2 linked regions of the Fodinicurvata sp. EGI_FJ10296 genome follow. The protein of the gene in region 1 binds, or shares a complex with, the protein of each later gene. Links are inferred from orthologs where the notes say so. Each region holds a gene or a part of one and is shown in the gene's direction. Other genes may lie near its edges.

What was found.
Region 2: the proteins of accB (region 1) and accD are in contact, whole or in part, in a solved structure (PDB 8UXZ), measured with the Escherichia coli proteins. The link is inferred for Fodinicurvata sp. EGI_FJ10296 from one-to-one orthologs.

The regions. Positions count from the first base shown.
Region 1 is NZ_JBFCVL010000007.1:92,809-98,144, forward strand. What follows is about bases 1,160-4,132. They hold accB (acetyl-CoA carboxylase biotin carboxyl carrier protein), read left to right. Parts: upstream 1,160-2,412; coding sequence 2,413-2,853; downstream 2,854-4,132. Other genes in these bases: maiA (maleylacetoacetate isomerase), read right to left, coding at 1,160-1,558; aroQ (type II 3-dehydroquinate dehydratase), read left to right, coding at 1,955-2,407; accC (acetyl-CoA carboxylase biotin carboxylase subunit), read left to right, coding at 2,878-4,132. Outside these bases: ABZ728_RS16225 (Rne/Rng family ribonuclease), read left to right, coding at 1-691; more of maiA, read right to left, coding at 917-1,159; more of accC, read left to right, coding at 4,133-4,224; aat (leucyl/phenylalanyl-tRNA--protein transferase), read left to right, coding at 4,312-5,043; ABZ728_RS16255 (DUF2155 domain-containing protein), read right to left, coding at 5,059-5,336. UniProt on the Escherichia coli protein: This protein is a component of the acetyl coenzyme A carboxylase complex; first, biotin carboxylase catalyzes the carboxylation of the carrier protein and then the transcarboxylase transfers the carboxyl group to form malonyl-CoA.
Region 2 is NZ_JBFCVL010000001.1:738,760-741,536, reverse strand. It holds accD (acetyl-CoA carboxylase, carboxyltransferase subunit beta), read left to right. Parts: upstream 1-700; coding sequence 701-1,855; downstream 1,856-2,777. Other genes in the region: ABZ728_RS03310 (folylpolyglutamate synthase/dihydrofolate synthase family protein), read left to right, coding at 1,806-2,777; trpA (tryptophan synthase subunit alpha), read left to right, coding at 1-620.

The DNA.
Region 1 (5,336 bases):
CGGGACGCAACCCGAGGAGGCTCCGGCAAAACCCAAAGCCAAGCCTCGGGCGCCCAGAAAGCGGGCTGCAGCAAAGACGCCGGAGGAAAAGACGGGCGAAACCAAGACCGGAGAGACGACGGCGAGGAAGTCAAGAAGCCGCAAGGCGGCGACGACGACCGATACCGAGGCACCGGCCGAACCGAAGCGTAGCAGGGCACCGAGAAAATCCACCAAAGCCGCTGCTGCATCCGGTTCGGGAGACGACGCTGGCGCATCTGACGGCCCGGCCTCGGCAGCTTCAGCCGCCGAGGCCGATGGACAGGAGAAAGCGACCAAAGCGCCCGCAAAGAAGGCGACGACACGCAGCAAGAGCGGCACGGCCAGTGCCAAGGCCACCGGGAAAACCGCTTCAACCGGTACCACCAAGCGCGCTGCAGCGTCGAAAAAGACGGGCTCGACTGCAACGAAGGACGACGACGCAGGCGAACCGAAGCCATCGGCAGCAAAAGCCCCCGGGCGCAGCCGGTCCCGCGCAGGCAAAGCTGCCAATGCGGACACCCCGGCAGCGTCTGATGGCGAGGCCAAATCCGAAGCAGCACAGAGTGGTTCTGGTCAAAGTGAGTCTGGTCAGGGGCACTCTGATCGGGGGCACTCTGATCAGGGCGATGCCAAAAAGCCGCGTCGCGGCTGGTGGGCGGCAAGAGGCTGATCAACCGGCGCCGCCGACGGCGCGCCGATCTGTAATCCCGGATGCGGGTCTGATGCGGCGGGGCGGACGGTGGTCCGTTCCGCCGCATTCGCGTTTTGTCTTGAGTGCCAGCAATAATCGGCCGCAGGCCGCAGAAGGATTGCCAGAAAAGCCTGGGGGAGGGTCAGGGGTGCCGACGAAAGTCGGAGCCCCTGTCACCCTTGATCCAGTCCTGAGCCGCGGGACTCAGGAATCGGCATCCGGCTGGGCGTCCGGTGCCGCGGAAGCAAAAGCCGGCAATCCCATGCAAGTGTCGTTGATTGCGGTGATGGTCGGATATGCCGTCAGATCGATATTCATGCGTCGGGCATTATAGACCTGAGGGACCAGGCAAATATCGGCAACGGTGGGGTGACCGCCATGACAAAAGGTGCCCGTTTCATCCGACTTCGAGAGAATTGCTTCCAATGCCGAGAAGCCTTCATCAATCCAGTGACGGTACCACGCGTCGATCTTTTCCTGCGGCAGGCCGGCTTCGTCCTTCAAATATTCCAGCACCCTCAGGTTGTTGAGAGGGTGAATGTCGCAGGCGATGGTGCTGGCAATGGAGCGTATCCGCGCCCGGGCGAGCGTATCCTTTGGCAGTAAGGGCGGATCCGGATACTTTTCTTCGAGGTATTCGATGATGGCCATCGACTGGTTCAGGACCTCGGGGCCGTCGATCAGGGACGGCACGAATTTCTGGGGGTTCAGCGCCGCATAGGACGGCGCTTTTTGTTCGCCCTTTCGAAGATGGACGTACACGGCTTCGTGTTCGACATTCTTGAGCAGCAGCGCGATACGAACCCTGAAAGCGGCTGAAGATCTGAAGTACGTAAATAATTTCATCGGGCTTCCGGTTTTCGAGGGAAGGCAGGATACGAAAGAGCACCTGCGCTGTCGGTGCGGGACGCCGCCCGCGCGGCGCCGATACCAGCGTTGTACGGTGAGAGTTTAGCCCAATGGTCGCCTTCCGCCAACCTGTGCTGACGAAACGGAGTATCGCGGATACCCTTATAGATTGAATAGACTTCCATTAAACAACTATTAGCATTAGCCTGATATCTCCTGACATCGAGGGGCCATTGCGAGGGAGTACAGACATGGTATAACCCGCGGGAATTCGCATGATAGAACGTCGTGCGATCCAACTTCGTGTGATCCAGTTCGGGGCCGCCCCACTTCGGCGTAGCGTCTGCAGGAATGCGGGCTGCCTCGGAGCTTGGCCGGATAGGAATAACGGCAATGCCGAATGCCGCGACAATCATGATCGTCAATGGTCCCAATCTCAATCTGCTCGGCGTACGCCAGCCCGACATCTACGGCACAGAAACGCTTGGGGATATCGAGGCGGCCTGCGCAGAGCGTAGTGCCACATTGGGGTTGGAATGCGATTTCCGCCAGACGAACCACGAAGGTGAGATCGTCAGCTGGACCCATGAAGCAAGATCGAACCATGACGGCATTATTATCAACGCGGGTGCCTATTCGCATACTTCGATTGCAATCCTCGACGCGTTGCGGGCGTGCGACCTTCCCGTCGTGGAAGTTCACATGACTAACATACACAGCCGTGAATCGTTCCGGCACCACTCCTACATAAGCCTGGCGGCGACCGGTATGATCTGCGGGTTCGGCAGCCAGGGATACTTGCTGGCGCTCGATGCAGTGGCTCGGTTGATCGCGGAAAAAGAGTGAGAAATATGACGCAATTCAATATCGACGGGGACATGATCCGCACCCTCGCGGAAATCCTGAAAGAAAGCGGCCTGACCGAAATTGAGTACGCCGAGGGTGAGAGTCGCATTCGTGTGGCTCGGCACGTACAGATTCAGGCCACGCCCGCTGTCCCGGAACTGGCGGCCGCTCCCGCGGAACCGCCGAAGGCAGAAACGCCCGCCGGCCCGCCAGCTGGCGCGGTTACGTCGCCGATCGTGGGAACCGCCTATCTGGCATCGGAACCGGGAGCCAAGCCGTTCGTTTCGGTCGGTGACGCCGTCAAGGCCGGACAGACCGTTCTGATCGTGGAAGCGATGAAGGTTATGAATCCGATCCGCGCACCGAAGGCCGGAACGGTCCGTGAAATTTTCGTTAGCGATGCGCAACCTGTGGAGTTCGGTGAACCGTTACTGGCAATCGAGTGACGGCGGCACGGATCGGAGATATCGATGTTTGAAAAGATCCTGATCGCGAACCGCGGCGAGATCGCGTTGCGGATCCATCGGGCCTGCCGCGAGATGGGCATATCGACCGTGGTCGTCCATTCCACGGCCGACGCCAACGGTATGGCCGTGCGGTTCGCCGACGAAAGTGTCTGCATCGGACCGCCATCGGCAAGAGAGAGCTATCTCAACGTGCCGGCGATACTGTCGGCCGCCGCTATTACCGGCGCCGACGCCATTCATCCCGGCATCGGCTTCCTGGCCGAGAACGCGTCGTTTGCCCAGATGGTCGAGGAGCACGGGTTCGCCTTCATCGGACCGACAGCTGAACACATTCGTATCATGGGCGACAAGATCTCCGCGAAATCCGCGGTGACGGCGGCAGGCCTACCGGTCGTTCCGGGCTCGGAAGGCGCGATCACCGACTTCGAGGATGCGCAGTCACTGGCCGACACTGTCGGCTACCCCGTGCTGATCAAAGCCGCATCGGGCGGCGGCGGGCGCGGTATGCGGGTTTCCCGCGGGCCGGACGATCTTAAGGACGCCTTCGACGAAGCACGATCCGAGGCACGATCGGCGTTCGGGGACGACGCTGTATACATGGAGAAGTATCTCGAAAAGCCGCGTCACATCGAAGTTCAGATCATCGCCGACCAGCACGGCAACTGCGTCCACCTGGGCGAGCGCGACTGTTCGGTTCAGCGCCGTCACCAGAAGGTCATTGAAGAAGCCCCTTCGCCGAGCCTTTCGGCGGATGAGCGCGAATACATCGGCAATCTCGCGGCCAAGACGGCACGCGAACTTGGCTATCGCGGCGTCGGGACGATGGAATTCCTTTACGAGGACGGCAATTTCTATTTCATCGAGATGAATACGCGCCTCCAGGTCGAGCATCCGATCACGGAAATGATCACGGGCGTGGATCTGGTGCGCGAGCAAATTCGCGTCGCGGCCGGACTGCCGTTATCCTTCCGTCAGGAGGATATCGTGTTTCAGGGCCATTCCATCGAATGCCGGGTGAACGCCGAGAACTCGGAGACATTCGCTCCATGTCCGGGAACGATCACCAATCTCCATGTGCCGGGCGGCCTGGGCGTTCGTATCGACAGTCCCATCTATGCCGGATACAAGATTCCGCCGCACTATGACAGCCTTCTGGCGAAGCTCATTGTCCATGGCGCCAACCGCGACGAGTGCCTCATGAGGCTCAAGCGGGCTCTTGAGGAGTTCGTTGTCGAGGGTGTCGACACAACGCTGCCGCTGCATCATCGCCTGGTGAGGGAACCGGAATTCATACGCGGCGATTACAACATCCATTGGCTTGAAAGAGTTCTGGCCGATCGCAAGTCATGACTCACAAGTCATAAGCAGGCGGGCTGACGGGCTGGAGCGGCAATACCGTCCGACCAGCCCCAGCCGCAACGGAAACGAGGATCCGACGTGAGCGACAACGCGGCAGACGAAGGTCCGCCGGAATATGACGCTTCCGGCGCCGAGGCACGCACCGGGCCTGTCATCACACCCTCACTGATCCTGAAGGCATATTCCGTGGGATTGTTTCCCATGGCCGAAAGCGCGGACGACCCTGAACTGATGTGGATCGACCCGGATATCCGCGGCGTCATCCCTCTGGACGACGGCTTCCACGTGCCAAGGTCGCTGGCAAAGGCTCTTCGCAAGACCACATTGACCTTTACAATAGACCTCGCCTTCGACGCCGTGATGGCAGGGTGCGCCGCACCGGCGCCCGGCAGGCGCTCGACCTGGATCAACCGACCCATTCGCAATCTGTACCATGAGCTTCATGTGCAGGGCCATGCGCACAGCATCGAGTGTTGGCAGCATGGCCGTGACCGTCCCGAGCTGGTCGGTGGCATCTATGGGATCAAGCTTGGCGCTGCTTTCTTCGGGGAAAGCATGTTCGCTCGCAGGACCAATGCGAGCAAGATGTGTCTCGTTCGGCTGGTCGAAACCCTGCGCGCCGGCGGCTTTCGGCTATTTGACGCCCAGTTCGTGACAGAACATCTTTGCCAGTTCGGTGCTCGGGAGATGCCCCGCGCTGATTACCGGGCGCTGCTCACCGAGTGCCTTGACTGCCCCGGCGTCTGGCCATCGGCCGGGACGCTGCCGCGCCCCGGTATTGCTGCGAGCCCTGGCACCCCATCGGATTGACCGGCATCCACTCCATTACTGCTCCGGACGGTCGGGCGTCTGCTCCGGCGGCTGCTGGGGCAGCGGTGGCGAGTTCGGTAGTGAAACCGTTCCGCGTTCCGTGTCGCCAAAATCTTCGTCTTCGAGCGGCGGCTCGTCGGCGCAAGCAACGACCCAGACGTCAAATACGGGATGGTCGAGGGCCGAAACCGCGGGCGACGAGGAATACATCCAGCCGGAGAAGACAAGGGCCTCTTCCTCCTCTGGCGGGTTGTCGACGATCTGCAGGAACGCCGCGTTCTCGGGCGTTTCTT
Region 2 (2,777 bases), on another replicon or contig:
TCCGGGCGCTGGCCGGGGGCATGACCCTCGCCCGCACCCTGGCGATGGTCGCCGAATTTCGCCTTGGCGACGACGAGACGCCGATCGTGCTCATGGGCTATTTCAACCCCATACACAGCTATGGCATCGATCACTTTCTCACCGATGCACGCAAGGCAGGCGTCGACGGCCTGATCGTCGTCGATATGCCACCTGAGGAAGACGACGAACTCTGTGTGCCCGCGCTCCAGGCCGGGTTCAATTTCATTCGGCTGGCAACGCCGACCACCGACGAAAAGCGGCTGCCGGCTGTCCTCGCGCATACCAGCGGATTTGTTTATTACGTTTCCATAACCGGTATAACCGGGGCGGGATCAGCGGCGGATGCGGATATCAAATCGGCCGTCGATCGGCTGAATGCACACACCTCCTTGCCTATTGCCGTTGGATTCGGTATTTCGACGCCCGATCAGGCTGCGGCGGTGGTCAAGGTCGCGGATGCGGCGGTGGTCGGCTCTGCGATCATCAAGCGTATCGCGGAGAACCTCGATCAGTCCGGACACGCAAAAAGCGATCTGGTCAAGAATACGCTCGCTCTGGTAGAAGACTTGAGCGCGAGCGTGCGAGCGGCCCGGCGCTGAGGCGTCGGTTTGCGGGCCAGTTCGGATTCGAATGACAGCGAGCGCGGCGAGATGGCGATCACGGCAGGGATTTTCGGCCCATGAACTGGCTTACCAATTTCGTTCGTCCCCGATTCCGTGCGCTCGTCGCCAAGCAGGACGTACCCGACAGCCTCTGGGACAAATGCCCGAACTGCGAGGCGATGATATTCCACCGCGATCTGGAAGAGGCACATTATGTCTGCCAGCATTGCGGGCATCACATGCGCCTGCCGCCAAAAAAGCGGTTTGAACATCTGTTCGATGATGGTCTCTATGAAACCATCGAATTGCCAAAGGCGGTGGTCGACCCGCTGAAGTTCCGGGACAGCAAGCGCTATACGGATCGCCTGAAAGAAGCGCAAACGAAGACCGGCCGCAGTGACGCGATCATTGTCGCCCATGGCAAGGTAAAGGGAAACAAGACCGTCATTGCCGCATTCGACTTCTCGTTCATGGGCGGATCCATGGGAGTGGCGGTTGGTGAAGGACTTGTGTCGGCGGCCCGGCTGGCGGTGAGCCAGCGGGCGGCGCTGGTTGCGATTCCCGCGTCGGGCGGCGCTCGCATGCAGGAAGGCATGCTCTCGCTGATGCAGATGCCGCGCACGACGATCGCCGTTCAGCAGGTAAAGGAAGCGGGCCTCCCCTATATCGTTGTCCTCACCGACCCGACCACCGGTGGGGTCACGGCCAGTTTCGCCATGCTGGGCGATGTCCACATCGCCGAGCGCGGTGCGCAGATCGGTTTTGCCGGTGCCCGAGTCATCGAGGAGACGATCCGCGAAACCCTGCCAGAGGGCTTTCAGAGGGCGGAGTATCTGCTCGAACACGGCATGGTCGACATTGTCTGTCACCGCCAGGACCTGCCGGGCACCCTTGGCCGCATCATCGATCTGCTGCTCAATGCCCAGGCCCCCAAACCCGCTACGGCGGCGAAGACGGCCAGCAATGCCGCTCAAAAGGACTCAAAAAGCGCCACGCTGGAGAAATCCGGCGCCGGCGCACCCCCCGGACCTGCAGCCACCAGCAAGGCTGCCTCGAAAGCCGACAAGAGCGGCAGCGACACAGCAACGAAATCCAATGGCGCGGGGGCCAAAGCCGTGAGCCATGCCACCGACGGCACGGACAGTGGCGGCGGCCATACGGCCGGAGAAAAGTCGAGCCGCAATGCCAAAGCCAACGGTAAAGCCGGGGGCGATGAACGGTCGAAATCCTGACCGGGAGGCGGCCGCTTCCCTGATCCGCCGGCTTCAGGCTCTGAAGCCGGCCCATATCGATCTGTCGCTCGATCGCGTTCTTCGGCTTCTGGACCGGCTGGGCAATCCTCAGGCTGCTTTGCCGCCGATCGTCCACATTGCCGGAACCAATGGCAAGGGGTCAACGCTGGCCGTCGTCAGAGCCCTGCTGGAAGCCGACGGCAACACCGTTCACGCCTACACGTCACCCCATCTCTGCCGCTTCAACGAGCGAATCGTCGTCGCCGGAACGATGATCGCCGACGGTGTCCTTGCCGATACTCTCGATACCGTGCTGGCCGCAGATACGCGGGGCGACATCACCTTTTTCGAGGCGACGACGGCCGCCGCCCTGCTCGCGTTTTCCAGAACGCCAGCCGATGTCACCCTGCTCGAAACCGGGCTCGGCGGGCGCCTGGATGCCACCAATGTCATCGAGCAACCGGCGGTAACGGCGATCACGCCGATCGGCTTCGACCATATGGCCTTTCTCGGCAACACGTTGGCGGCAATCGCCGGCGAAAAGGCCGGCATCCTGAAGCGGGATCGCCCGGTGATCATCGGACCGCAGCCCGCCGAGGCTTTGCGTGTGCTGGAAGAGAAAGCCGCGTCGCTGCAGGCGCCGGCCATCATTCATGGCATCGATTGGTCGTTGACGCCAGCCACGTCGCCCCGGGAACCCGCGATCCTGCAGGCGACCGGTGTGCCCGACCGACAGCTTGCCAGCCCGGCGGCTTTGCCGGGCGCCCACCAGCGGCTGAACGCGGCCATGGCCGTGCTGATCGCCGATCACCTGCAGAGCGCGCCGATCCAGCCGTCGATCATCGCCGCCGGAGTCGAGGCCGCTGTCTGGCCGGGCCGTTTGCAACGCCTCGCGCCCGGGCCCGTCACAAGGTCAATGCCG